DNA from 2 places in the Variovorax sp. PAMC 28711 genome. Region 2 is predicted to be linked to the other one. Evidence: predicted binding sites of a transcription regulator. Region 2 holds the regulator's gene; the other holds the start of a gene.
The links. Region 2 encodes NrdR, which represses ribonucleotide reductase genes. Its sites were predicted from a motif close to CACNANATNTNGTG; they were not measured.

Region 1 (6,546 bases), 1.9 Mb from region 2:
CGCCGCGTGCCTTCTCCAGCAGGTCGAGCGTGTCGATTGGCAGGATGCCCTTGTCCCACAGCGAACCCTTGTAGCTCGAGTACTTGCCGCGCTCCTTGGCCAGGTCGGTCGATGCCCAGTAGGCGTGGTAGCAGATCGCTTCCATCGATTCGTCGGCGAACTGCACGGCTTCCTGCGAGGCGTAGGGAATGCGCAGTTCGTACAGCGCGTCCTGGAAGCCCATCAGGCCGAGACCGACCGGGCGGTGGCGCAGGTTGGAATCGCGCGCCTTCTTCACGGCGTAGTAGTTGATGTCGATCACGTTGTCGAGCATGCGCATTGCGGTCGAGATCGTCTTCTTGAGCTTGACCTGGTCGACCTTGCCGTCCTTCAGATGCTGCAGCAGGTTGACCGAGCCGAGGTTGCAGACAGCGGTTTCGGTGTCGCTGGTGTTCAGCGTGATCTCGGTGCACAGGTTCGACGAGTGCACGACGCCGGCGTGCTGCTGCGGCGAGCGCACGTTGCAGGCGTCCTTGAACGTGATCCACGGATGGCCGGTCTCGAACAGCATCGTGAGCATCTTGCGCCACAGGTCGCTGGCGGGGATGGTGCGGGCCGGCTTGATCTCGCCACGTGCGGCCTTCTCTTCGTAGGCAACGTAGGCCTTCTCGAAATCGGCGCCGAACAGGTCGTGCAGGTCGGGCACGTTGTTGGGCGAGAACAGCGTCCAGGTGCCCTTTTCCATCACGCGACGCATGAACAGGTCGGGAATCCAGTTGGCCGTGTTCATGTCGTGCGTGCGACGGCGGTCGTCGCCGGTGTTCTTGCGCAGCTCCAGGAACTCCTCGATGTCGAGGTGCCACGTTTCCAGATACGTGCAGACCGCGCCCTTGCGCTTGCCGCCCTGGTTCACGGCGACGGCCGTGTCGTTGACGACCTTGAGGAACGGAACGACGCCTTGCGATTCGCCGTTGGTGCCCTTGATGTGGGACCCGAGTGCGCGTACGCGCGTCCAGTCGTTGCCCAGGCCGCCGGCGAACTTCGACAGCAGCGCGTTTTCCTTGATCGACTCGTAGATGCCGTCCAGGTCGTCGGGCACGGTCGTGAGGTAGCAGCTCGACAGCTGCGAGCGCAGCGTGCCGGCGTTGAACAGCGTGGGCGTCGACGACATGAAGTCGAACGACGAAAGCACTTCGTAGAACTCGATGGCGCGCGCTTCGCGGTCGATCTCGCCGAGCGACAGGCCCATCGCCACGCGCATGAAGAAAGCCTGCGGCAGTTCGATGCGCGTCTTGCGCACGTGCAGGAAGTAGCGGTCGTACAGCGTCTGCAAGCCGAGGTAGTCGAATTGCAGGTCGCGTTCGGCCTTCAGGGCGGCGCCGAGGCGTGGCAGGTCGTACTGCAGCAGCTTCTCGTCGAGCAGATCGTTGTCGACGCCCTTCTTGATGAACTGCGGGAAGTAATCGACATACGCTTGCGAGCGCTCGGCCGGCATCACTTCGCGGCCGATGATCTCCTTGAAGATCGTGTGCAGCAGCAGGCGCGCGGTCGCGAAGGTGTAGTCGGGATCTTTCTCGATGAGCGTGCGGGCCGCCAGGATCGATGCCTTGTAGACCTCGTCGAGCGGCACGCCGTCGTACAGGTTGCGCATCGTCTCGGCCTGGATCGGCGCCGCGGTGATCGTGTCGCCCAGACCTTCGCAGGCGGATTCGATCAGGCCCTTGAGCTCGTTCAGGTCGAGTGCCACGCGTTCGCCGTTGTCGAGAACGTGCAGCGTCGGCGCGGCGGGCGCGTCCTGCGCACCCTGCTTGGCGCGCTCTTGCGTGCGGCGCTCGCGGTACAGCACGTACGCACGCGCGATTTCGTGGTGACCGCCGCGCATCAGGCCGAGTTCGACCGAGTCCTGCACGTCTTCGATGTGGAAGGTGCCGCCGCCCGGACGCGAGCGCTGCATCGCGCGCACCACGGCCTGCGTCAGGCCGTCGACCGTCTCGCGCACGCTGGCCGATGCCGCGCCCTGGGTGCCATGCACGGCCAGGAAGGCTTTCATCATCGCGATGGCGATCTTGTTCGGCTCGAAGGGCACGACAGCGCCGTTGCGGCGAATGATCTGATAGTGCGCGAGCGCGTCGCCGGCGGGTGAACCTGCAACGTCGCGGGCAGGCGTGCCCGTGGATGACGACGTCGGCGCAGGACGGGAGGTGGACGGTGTGGTCTGGGCTGTTTGCATTCGGTCCTCGGTTGGCAATTCTGGTGAGGCGTCTGACGGCGAGGGGCGACTTGAAGTCGGCGATCGTGTCGGTGTTGACGCTGGCGCAGCGCACACTATATCTAGGGTGTGGAGGGGCCACAACCCACTATATGTAGTGTTTTTCACGGAAATCAATCATCGTGGACGCAGCACGTTTTCGTGCTTTCGCGCTGGCGGCGGCGTCGCTGCTGGACGAGTGTCGCCCGAGCCAATGACGACGGGCGTTGCGACGGCATTTGGGCCTGCGGGCCGCATGGTTGCTGCGCATCGCTTGACGGCCGCCATGGGCGGCATCGCGGGTCGAATCGCGCATCGATTGCGCCGTGCCGATTGAAAATCTTCAGCGCGCTGTCGTGTCTTCGGGAAACGCCGTGGCCGACCACCCCAATCCATCGCGCAATCGACGCCACATGAACCCCGGCCCCGGATCCTGCTTGCGGCCCGGCGCGATGTGTTCGTGCCCGGCCACGAAGGCGATCGGGTAGTGCTGCGCGATCGCGGGGCACAGGCCGAGGAGCGTTTCGTACTGCGCGTCTTCGAACGATTCGCCCTCGAGGCCTTCGAGCTCGATGCCGATCGAATCGTCGTTGCAATTGGTGCGGCCGCGCCACGTAGAGGGTCCCGCATGCCAGGCGCGCTTGTCGGCACTGACAAACTGCCACAGCTCGCCGTTGCGCCGCACATAGAAATGCGACGACACCGTCAAGCCGCGAATGCTTTCGAAGTAAGGATGGGCGTCCCAGTCGAGCCGGTTGGTGAAGAGCTGCTGGACTTCATCGCCGCCGTACTGCCCTGGCGGCAGGCTGATCGAATGCATCACCAGCAGGTCGATGCAGGCGCCCGCCGGCCTCGGGCCGAAATTCGGCGAGGGCCACTGCTTCGCGAAGCGGTACCACCCCTCGGACCACAGCGCCGTGCCGGATGCAGCCGCCATCGCGCTCACTCGTCGGTGTCGGCGCCGTTCGGCGTCGCGATGCCGAGGCGCGCGATGCGGTAACGGATCTGCCGAAGGCTCAGGCCCAGCCGCGTGGCAGCGGCCGTGCGGTTGAAGCCGCTCTCGTGCAGCGCGCGCACGAGGATCTCGCGCTCCTGCTGGTCCAGATAGGTTTGCAGGTCGGACGGCACCGCCGGCGGTGCGGGCGATTCGCGGGGCGTTGGCGTTGGCGCTGCGGTCACGGCAGCGACGCTGTCGATCGGCTCGGCCGGAACGACTGGCATCGACTGCAGTTCCTGATGGCCGCTGCCCATGAAGTCGAGGTGCAGTTCGTCGCCGTCGTTGAGCGCGACCGCACGGTGCAGCAAGTTCTCGAGTTCGCGCACATTGCCGTCGAGCGGGTGGCGCGCGAGCTGCTGGAGCACCTCGGGCGACAAGGTCGGCACCGGCATGCCGGCATCTTTCGCGATGCGTTCGAGCAGCGCGGCGCAGAGCGCCGGCAGGTCCTCGCGCCGATCGCGCAGCGCCGGCACCGCGATCTCGATCACGTTGAGCCGATAGAACAGGTCTTGCCGGAAACGGCTCGCCTGCACTTCGGCGTGCAGATCCTTGTGCGTCGCGCTCACGATGCGCACGTCGACCGCGTCTTCCTGCGTCGAGCCGATGGGCCGCACATTGCGCTCCTGGATGGCGCGCAGCAACTTCGACTGCATGGCGATCGGCAGGTCGCCGATCTCGTCGAGAAACAGCGTGCCGCCACGCGCCGCCTGGAAGTAGCCGTCGCGGTCTTGCGACGAGCCGGTGTAGGAGCCTTTGCGTGCGCCGAAGAATTCGGCTTCGAGCAGGTTTTCCGGGATGGCCCCGCAATTGACGGCGACGAAGGGGCCGTCGCTGCGCTGGCTGCACGCGTGCACGGCACGCGCGACCAGTTCCTTGCCGGTGCCGGATTCGCCGCGCACCAGCACGGGCGCCATGCCGCGCGCGACCTTGGCGATGCGCGACTTGACCAGCCGCATCGGCTCGGAGGCGCCGACCAGCCGGTCCAGCGCGGTGATGCCGCTGGCCGCGATCGGCGCGCCGACCTTGCCGTTGTCGACCACCGGCTTCACTGCCCGGGCCGCACTGGCCTGGTCTTGCACGGCCGAAGAAACGACGGCACGAAATTGCTTCAGGTCCACGGGCTTGGTGAGGTAGTCGAACGCGCCGGCCTTCAGGGCCTCGACGGCGTTCTCGGCCGAACCGTACGCCGTCATCACCACGCAGCGTTCGCCGCGCTGTTCGTGTTGCACGCGCTGCAGGATTTCCATGCCGAGGCCGTCGGGCAAGCGCATGTCGGTGATCACCGCGTCGAAGCGTCCCGCGGCCAGATGCTCGAAGGCTTCGCCAACGCTACCCGCCGCTTCGACGTGGTAGCCCTCGCGCAGCAGCGTCAGTTCGTACAGCGTGCGCAGGTCGGGCTCATCGTCCACCACGAGGATGCGGGGCGGGTGCGTCGACGTCGGGTTGGGTGTGCTCACGGGCCTATTGTGTCAGTCGCGTTTCGGCGGAGGCGAAGGCCACGAAAAACTCGTTGCCTTCGGGGCCGTTGGCCGCGAGCGCACGGCGCTCGTAGCCGATGGTGGCGCCGTGACGCTCGCACAGCTCACGGCACAGGAAAAGACCGAGTCCGCTCGACCGGCTTTCGGAAGAGAAGAAGGGCTCGAACAAGTGCCGCTGCACTGCGGCTTCGAGTGGCGCGCCGTCGCTCCAGACCTGGAGGTGACAACAGTCGGCTTCGTCGACCCGTGTGCTGACCTGGATCGAGCCGTCGCGCTCGCCGGCGTAGCGTGCCGCGTTGTCGAGCAAGTTCACCAGAATGCGGCGCAGATGCTCGGCATCGAAGCGCACATCGCGTCCATCGGTCGAGAGTTGCAGCAACACGCCCTGCTGGCGCGTTTGTCGAACCCATTCTTCGGTGAGCGTCCGCACCGCGGCGTCAAGCGCGACCATTTCGCCGAGCGGCAGCAACCGTTGCTGCCGTGCGCGCGCCACGTCGAGCACGTCGTCGACGATGCGCGCGAGGCGCTGCGCGTTGTGCTGCACCATGCTCGTCAGCTTGCGGTGGGCCGGGTCGACCAGGTCTTCGGCGAGCAGGCCGCTCGCTTGCGTGATGGCGGCCAGCGGATTGCGGATCTCATGCGCCACCGCGGCCGACATGCGGCCCATCGCGGCCAGCTTTTCGGTGCGGATGCGCGCCTCGAGCTCCCGCAGGTCCTGCAGGAACATCACGCACAGGCTTTCGATGCCGTGCTCGTTGGCGGGCGTGAGGCGGGTGCGAACCCGCACCTCGCGCGCTGCCCCTTGCGTCTGAGCCACCGGCATCTCGCACGATTGCGAAGAGCGGCGCACGAAGGTCTGCTCGGCCAGTTCGGCGAGCGCCTGCCAGGCCGGTTGCGCTGCGAGCACGAAGGGCATCGGCCGATCGGCCAGGCCGGTGCCCAGGATCGCGTCGGCCGCCGGATTGGCCGCATGCACGCGCCCGTCGCGGTCGATCACCAGCACGCCTTCGGTCAGGGTTTCGATGACCAGGTCGTTCACCTGCGCGTGCATTTGCGCGGTGCTGCGGTTGCGCAGCGCGAGTGCCTCTTCGCGCGCGAGCCGTCGCGCCAGCTCGTGGGCCAGCAGTGCCACGACGAAAAGGCCGGTGCCGGTGAGCGCAGCCTGCACGAAGCGGGTGGACGAATCGCCAGGTTGTTGCCACCAGGCCCAACCGGCGTCGGCCAGCAGGAGCAGCGTGACCATCGCCGTGGTGCCGAGTCCGACCGACACGGTTCCCAACACTGCGCCCATCAGCACCGGAAGGGCGAACAGCGGCGTGAAATTCACGCTGCCCGCCTGCAGCAATTGCAGCAGCGTGAACGTGGCCAGGTCGATGCCGATGGTGGCCAGCCACGCGCCGCCGATGCCGCGGATCGGCGGATGAAAGCGGGCGAAACGCGAGCCCATCAGCGTCGCGGCGAGGTAGACGAACGCGAGTGCGATCGCCGCGCTCCGCACCGGCTGGCCGATGGCGAGCGTCACCAGCTGCAGCAGCAACAACACGGCCGCGACGAAGCAGCGCGCCGTCATGAAACCTCGCCACAGGCGTTCGAGTGCCGAGCCGCTGTGGCCCGGCGCGGCGATGCTGTCGAGCGTGCCCCAATCGGTGGCGGGCTCGCCGCGCGACCAGAGCAGAGGTGTCATGCGTTCAGGTGACGCGATCGGCGGCTTGCCGATGCGCGCTGCTGCAGTACACGGCGCCGGGACCGCCGATGGCATCGACGGCCGGCAAATGGATGCCGCAGTGCGCGCACCGCACCATGTCTTGTGGTTTGCCGGGCGCCGATCGGGCGGGTGGGGCGGC
Region 2 (6,546 bases):
GCAGGACCTGGGCAGATGCCTGAATCAACAGGCATCTGCAGGTTAGACCTCCGGCTCGCGCTTTGCAAATCGGATTTGCAATCGAATATTGCGGGGCGATTTATGCAGTAATGCGCAGTTGTATTTATATGTAAATTAGAATATCAACCCTATTTGTTATTCTTGACCGTGTATGTAGCGGCTCCTAGAATCCGCGTTGCCCTGTGATGCCAAGCGCCCGGGCCCCTCTCTCAATCTGAAGAATCCGCTGCCGAGTCTCTCGGCTTGATCAGGCTGCCGCGCTCACTCCCCCTCCGCGCGGACCCGATCCGTACCCATCCAACGACGTCGCTCTTCGAACGGCAACCCCTTGATTGGGTTGCACGCTCCAGGCGCCGGACCGAAAGGAAGAGCGATGAAACTGGCTATGGAAGCCACAGCCAAAGGGCTACGGACCTTCGTGTCCGATGTCACCGACGGCTTTTTCGAAATCACCCACAACGGTTTTGCGTTGCTCGGATTGGCGATCGTGTTTGCTGCCCTCGCACTCGTGGCGCGCCCCGACCTGCGTCAGACCGGAGAAGACCAGCTGATGGGCTGGCTCCAATCCCGCAAGCCCGCGCCGGAAGCGACCGACCTCGAGCCCACCGCCATCGAGCGGACCACGGCGGCCAGTCCGCTGGACCTGCCCAAGCAGCAAGCCGCCGTTGCTTACTGGCTCAGCAAGAAGTACCGGGTTGCGGCGGAACCGTTGAGCGTGCTGGTCGCCGAGGCCTACGACATCGGCAAGCGGACCAAGCTCGACCCGACGCTGATCCTCGCGATCATGGCGGTGGAATCCAGCTTCAATCCGTTCGCGCAGAGCCAAGTGGGCGCGCAAGGCCTGATGCAGGTCATGACGCGGATCCATGGCGACAAGTACGAGAGCGCGGGGGGCACGCTGACGGCGTTCGATCCGGTGACCAACATGCGCGTCGGCGTCAAGGTGCTGCAGGAATGCATCGCCCGTGCCGGTTCCGTGGAGCGCGGCCTGCGCTTCTATGTCGGCGCGGCCAATCTGGAAGACGACGGCGGCTATGCCGCCAAGGTTCTGGCGGAGCATGAACGCCTGCGCCAGGTCGCTGGCGGTCGCACACCTTCGATCACGCCGGCGTTGCCGGGCCTGCGCACGCAGCCGATCCCGGTGGTGGCGCCTGCCAAGCCGGAAACCACCAATACCCAGAAGGTCGCGCTGCTCGGCGACCTGTAATTGCGGGAGCGGTCGGCTACACTCGCCGGGCACGCGACTGGCGATAGGCACACCCCCTCTTGAAGGTATTTGTGCTGACGTGGAACACCACTGGGAAGCGTGCCGCCTGCGGGATTTCTTGAGCAGGCGTTCAGCCGTTCGCCTGGGCAGCCCTTGTTTGCTAGAACAACAAGGATCTTCGTCTTCAAAGGACTGCCATGTACTCACGCAATCATCTCGTCGCCCAGACCGATCCCGAAATCTGGGCCGCCATCCAGGCCGAGAACGCCCGCCAGGAACACCACATCGAGCTCATCGCGAGTGAAAACTACGCGTCGCCGGCCGTCATGGCTGCGCAGGGTTCGCAGCTGACCAACAAGTACGCCGAGGGCTATCCCGGCAAGCGCTACTACGGTGGCTGCGAGCACGTGGACGTGGCGGAGCAACTGGCCATCGACCGGATCAAGCAGATCTTCGGCGCCGACGCAGCCAACGTGCAGCCGCATTGCGGTGCCTCGGCGAACGAGGCCGTCATGCTGGCGTTCCTGAAGCCCGGCGACACCATCATGGGCATGAGCCTGGCCGAAGGCGGTCACCTGACGCACGGCATGCCGCTCAACATCAGCGGCAAGTGGTTCAACGTGGTGAGCTACGGCCTGGATGCCAAGGAAGAAATCGACTACGACGCGATGGAACGCAAGGCGCACGAATCGATGCCTAAGCTCATCATCGCGGGCGCGTCGGCCTACTCGCTGCGCATCGACTTCGAGCGCTTCGCCAAGGTCGCGAAGGACGTCGGCGCGATCTTCATGGTCGACATCGCCCACTACGCAGGCCTGGTGGCCGCGGGCGTGTACCCCAACCCGGTGCCCCACGCCGATGTGGTCACGTCCACCACGCACAAGAGCCTGCGCGGCCCGCGCGGCGGCATCATCCTGATGAAGTCGCAGCACGAGAAGGCGATCAACAGCGCCATCTTCCCCGGCCTGCAGGGCGGCCCGCTGATGCACGTGATCGCGGCCAAGGCGGTGGCGTTCAAGGAGGCGATGGCGCCGGAATTCAAGACCTACCAACAGCAGGTCGTGAAGAACGCGCAGATCGTGGCGGACACACTGACCCAGCGCGGCCTGCGCATCGTGAGCGGCCGAACCGAAAGCCACGTCATGTTGGTCGACCTGCGTGCCAAGGGCATCACCGGCAAGGAAGCCGAAGCCGTGCTGGGCGCCGCGCACATGACGATCAACAAGAACGCCATCCCGAACGATCCGGAAAAGCCGATGGTCACGAGCGGCGTGCGCATCGGCACCCCCGCAATGACGACGCGTGGTTTCAAGGACGAAGAGGCGCGCATGACGGCCCACCTGATCGCCGACGTGCTGGAGAACCCGCGCGACCCCGCGAACATCGACGCCGTTCGCGCCAAGGTGCACGCGCTGACCAGCCGCTTCCCGGTCTACGGTTGAACGCCGTCAAGGTGGTCGCATGAAATGCCCTTTTTGCAGCCACCTTGAAACGCAGGTTGTCGAGACCCGCGTCTCGGAAGACGGTGACTTCGTACGCAGGCGGCGCCAATGCGGCGCCTGCGACAAGCGCTTCACCACCTACGAGCGGCCCGACGTCAATTTCCCGGTTGTCGTGAAAAAGGACGGCAGCCGGGCCGACTTCGATACCAACAAGGTGCGCGCATCGATGATGCTGGCGCTGCGCAAGCGCCCTGTGAGCATCGAGCAGATCGACGGCGCCTTGCTGCGCATCGAGCAAAAGCTGCTGGCCAGCGGCCTTCGGGAAATCGAATCCACCAAGGTGGGTGAACTCGTGATGCGCGAGCTCAAGCGCTTGGACAAGGTCGCGTACGTGCGGTTTGCCTCGGTGTATCGCAGCTTCGAAGACGTGGACGAGTTCAGGCAGCTGCTGCGGGATATCTGAGCCTGGCGCGGCCTCAGCGGCTCCAGCAGCGCTGAACCGTCGCTGGGTCGCTGCCCGTTGATGTGCCTTTCTGTCCCAGGTTGTCGAGGCTGAGCGTGCCGCACTCGTCGGCCGCCTGCGCGCCCTCTGGCACCGCCTGCAACAAGAATGCAGCATCGGAAGCGCTGAAGGCGCTCACGACATAGTTCGCTGCGCCCTGCGCCGGCGACTGGCGCAGACCGTCGGGCAACACCGGGCTCGTCCCGGACGGGTACTTGAAGTTCACCGTGTAGGAACGCTCCATCCATTGCGCGGCCTGCAGCAACACTTGCTTGGCATCGGCCCGCTTGGCGCGCATGACGTAGCGCGTGTAGCTCGGGTAGGCAATCGCGGCAAGGATGCCGATCACCGCCACCACGATCAGCAGTTCGACGAGCGTGAAGCCCGGGTTTCGGTCTCGCACTGTGCGATTTCGGTTCGGCATCGGCGTGGTCCTTCAGTTGGCAGGCAGCAGGCTTCGCCAGCCGAATCGGCGGCCCGGTTTTTTTAAATCGACAACTTTGGTTTTGCCGTTCGTGTCGATCAGCGTGACCCCGCCCGGCGTGCCCGAATTGAGGGACGTCACGCGCGATGCCTTGCCGTTGTGGTAGCCGCCGAGCGCGGTCGCATCGGTGTCGCCGATGCCGAAGATGTCGGTTCCGGGCGAACTGCCACTGAACAGATCGAGCAGCATCGTCCAGCCGGTGTCGGGCTGTCCGCTGGTGCAATCGACGCTGTTGCTGGCCGTCCCGGGAATCAGCGTGGAGAACAGGCCAACGCTGCTGTTGAGTGCTTCACCGTTCAGCACCACGCGCTCTTTTGCGTCCGGCAAGACGAGGAACCATCCCCGCTTGCCGTCCTTTCCGTCATAGGACACACCACCCTGTTGCAACGTGCGGTAGAGCTCACCGCTCACGTTCTTCGTGGCAGTGACGGCTTGTTGCACGAGATCGGCCTCGACCGCTGTTTGTGAGGCGTTGTCCCAGATCCCGTAGAGCGCCTGCTGTGACGCGGCGGCGTGATCGTCGGTCGTGAACATTCGGCCGGTGCCGAAGGCCACCAGAAAGCCATTGCGCGGATGCGACACCACGACGGGCGCGCCCGTGATCGGCCGACTCCTTCCGGCATCGAACAAGGGTTTGCCGTCGCCGCCGCTCGCCGCTCCCGACGTGACGCGCCACAGACTGGCATCGCTGGCGCTGAGGTCGAAGCGCCACATCTGTCCGCGCAGATCCCCCGCGTAGACGATGTCGACCGTCCCGTTGGCGTCGCGGTCCACCGTCTGCGGTGCAGAGAGCCCGTTCGCGCTGCCGGTTGGCTGGCCGACCGGCGCATAGACCTTTCGCAATTCGCGAGCGCCGTCCAGGTACTGAACCAGCAACACCGCCTTTTCGTCGCGGCTGTTGTACCCATTGCCCATGAGCAGTGCCGGCCGCCCGTCGTTCAGGCGGACGAATTGCTTGGCGCGCCGTGCGGCACCGCCGACGACCGGCTGCTGGTATTGATGGCCGATGTCGACGTCGTTGCCGCCCGTGTTGTCGAGCAGGACACTCGCCTGGGCAGCACCCTCCGTGATCGAGGACGAATCGGTCACGTCGAGAATGAAGTAGCCCTTTCCGCCTCCGCCCAGCGTGCCGACGAGCAGCGATTTCCACTGGCTCGCCATCGCTTCGTCGCTGTCCTTGGAACCGGGTGCGCCGAAATACACGTCGCCGACAAAGGGCGAACCGTCGACGAAATAGCGATGCTGGTAACTGACTTGACTGAGCTGCTTGAGCAGCGGGTCCGTCGCCGACCCGTAGACGCCTTCAGGCACGAACGCGAAGAGCTCCTGGCCGCCTCCATTGCCGGTATCGGCCGTGAAGCCGTGCAGCATGCCGTCGTTTGCACCGACATAGAGCATCGGCGTCCGGGTAGCCCGGCGCGCTGCGAAAGCGGCGTAGCCGTTGCCGACGAAACCGGCGTTCGGCTTTCCGGTGTACCAGATCGAAGACCCGACGATGTCGCCCAGCACATGCTGACGCTCACGCAACCCGCCGGTTTTCGATCCTTCCTGGCTTCGGTCACCGCGCAAGAAGCTCAGAACCTGTTGCCCGGTTGAGGTGTCGGTGGCGGCCGTGATCGCGGCGCCCTGCAATGCCTCTTGCTGCCGCGTGCTCAGGCGGTCCCATCGAAACGGGATGCCGATTCCTGCCGCGGCGCTCAGGACGGTGCGATTGTTGTCGTGGCCCGCGTCCTGCACCTTGCTGTCGAGCAGCGCACGCGCAGACCACACCGGCAGCAGTTGCGCACCCGACGCGCTCGATGCCAGGAGAGTGCCGGACCAGTCCCCGGTGTCGTAGCCCGCGCGATAGAAGACGGCGCCGTTCTGGAATTTGCTGCTCCCTGCCGCGATCGACGTCAGGGGCGCGCTCGTGTTGCTGAGGATGCCGGTCAGGATGGACTGGAACGCGTTGTCCAGGGCCGCCGCATTCGACGCCGGGGTGAAGGTGCCTCGCCCATTGATGGCGGCATGCCACAGGTCCATGCGGACCGCCGATTGCTGCGCGTCGCTGAAGCCTTCGTGCCAGTACCCCGCCGCCGTGCCACCGCTGAACCAGCCGAAGAAGTTGCCGCTGACCGGCAGCGTGCCCGACAGCGGATCGCGCCAGGCCATCGAGCCCGCGACAAGCCTTGCATAGTCGCCGCTGTAGGTCGGACTCGCTTCGTTGGCCGCTGCGCCGATGCGCGGGGTCGCGCCCCAGGTGGCGGCAGCACCGAAGCCGATGGTCGATGTGTTCATGTGCTGCCAGTTCGCCGGATCGTTCTTCGGATTCCAGAACCTGGGCACCACGACGCCACCCACGGTTTCATCGGCCTTGACGGCTTCGATGGGCGCCACGTTGTCGGCAATGCCCGGCTGCAGGTCGTCTGCCCAATAGCTGAACGCCAAGTCGGCCAGCGTCGGTCGGTATTCCGAGTCGGGCTTCCAGCCGGACGTTGCGTCTGCCTTCGCCACCACCGACCAGTGGCCCGGTACGTTGTGCGCGCCGGCACCGTCCTTGAAAGGCGCCCGAGGCACATAGGGCGGCGCCGGCGCCGGCAACGCGCGAGCGGTGCCGTCAGCGTTGCCGACGTCCGGAATGCCGAGCAGAGCGGGCGCTTCGCGACCGCCGAACAGGTTGTAGTCGCCGTCGGTCATGAAAATATGAAAAGTCTTGCGGCACGAGGAGCGGGTCGCACTCGCGTCGGCCGGGTCGTCCGAGAAAGGACTGTCGGGCCCGGTGGTCTTCAGGTATTCGCCGGCCCGGGCCATCATGGAATGCAGGGGCGTGCCACCGCTGGATTTGAGTTTGTCGTTCACCCAGCGCATGAACGCGTCCCGGTGCTGCGCATCGAGCGTTTGCATCCTGTTG

Region 1: a site for NrdR is predicted at 2,335-2,348, ahead of AX767_RS06750 (ribonucleoside-diphosphate reductase subunit alpha). Genes of this name have one in related genera too.

The regions. Positions count from the first base shown of each region.
Region 1 is NZ_CP014517.1:1,341,655-1,348,200, reverse strand. It holds gene AX767_RS06750 (ribonucleoside-diphosphate reductase subunit alpha) at 1-2,209, opposite strand, end outside; gene ampD (1,6-anhydro-N-acetylmuramyl-L-alanine amidase AmpD) at 2,571-3,164, opposite strand; gene AX767_RS06740 (sigma-54-dependent transcriptional regulator) at 3,170-4,681, opposite strand; gene AX767_RS06735 (two-component system sensor histidine kinase NtrB) at 4,686-6,386, opposite strand; gene AX767_RS06730 (PP0621 family protein) at 6,391-6,546, opposite strand, start outside.
Region 2 is NZ_CP014517.1:3,748,995-3,755,540, reverse strand. It holds gene AX767_RS18090 (lytic transglycosylase domain-containing protein) at 395-1,228, shown strand; ZMP/ZTP riboswitch at 1,252-1,383, shown strand; gene glyA (serine hydroxymethyltransferase) at 1,426-2,670, shown strand; gene nrdR (transcriptional regulator NrdR) at 2,690-3,133, shown strand; gene AX767_RS18075 (type IV pilin protein) at 3,147-3,575, opposite strand; gene AX767_RS18070 (PilC/PilY family type IV pilus protein) at 3,609-6,546, opposite strand, start outside.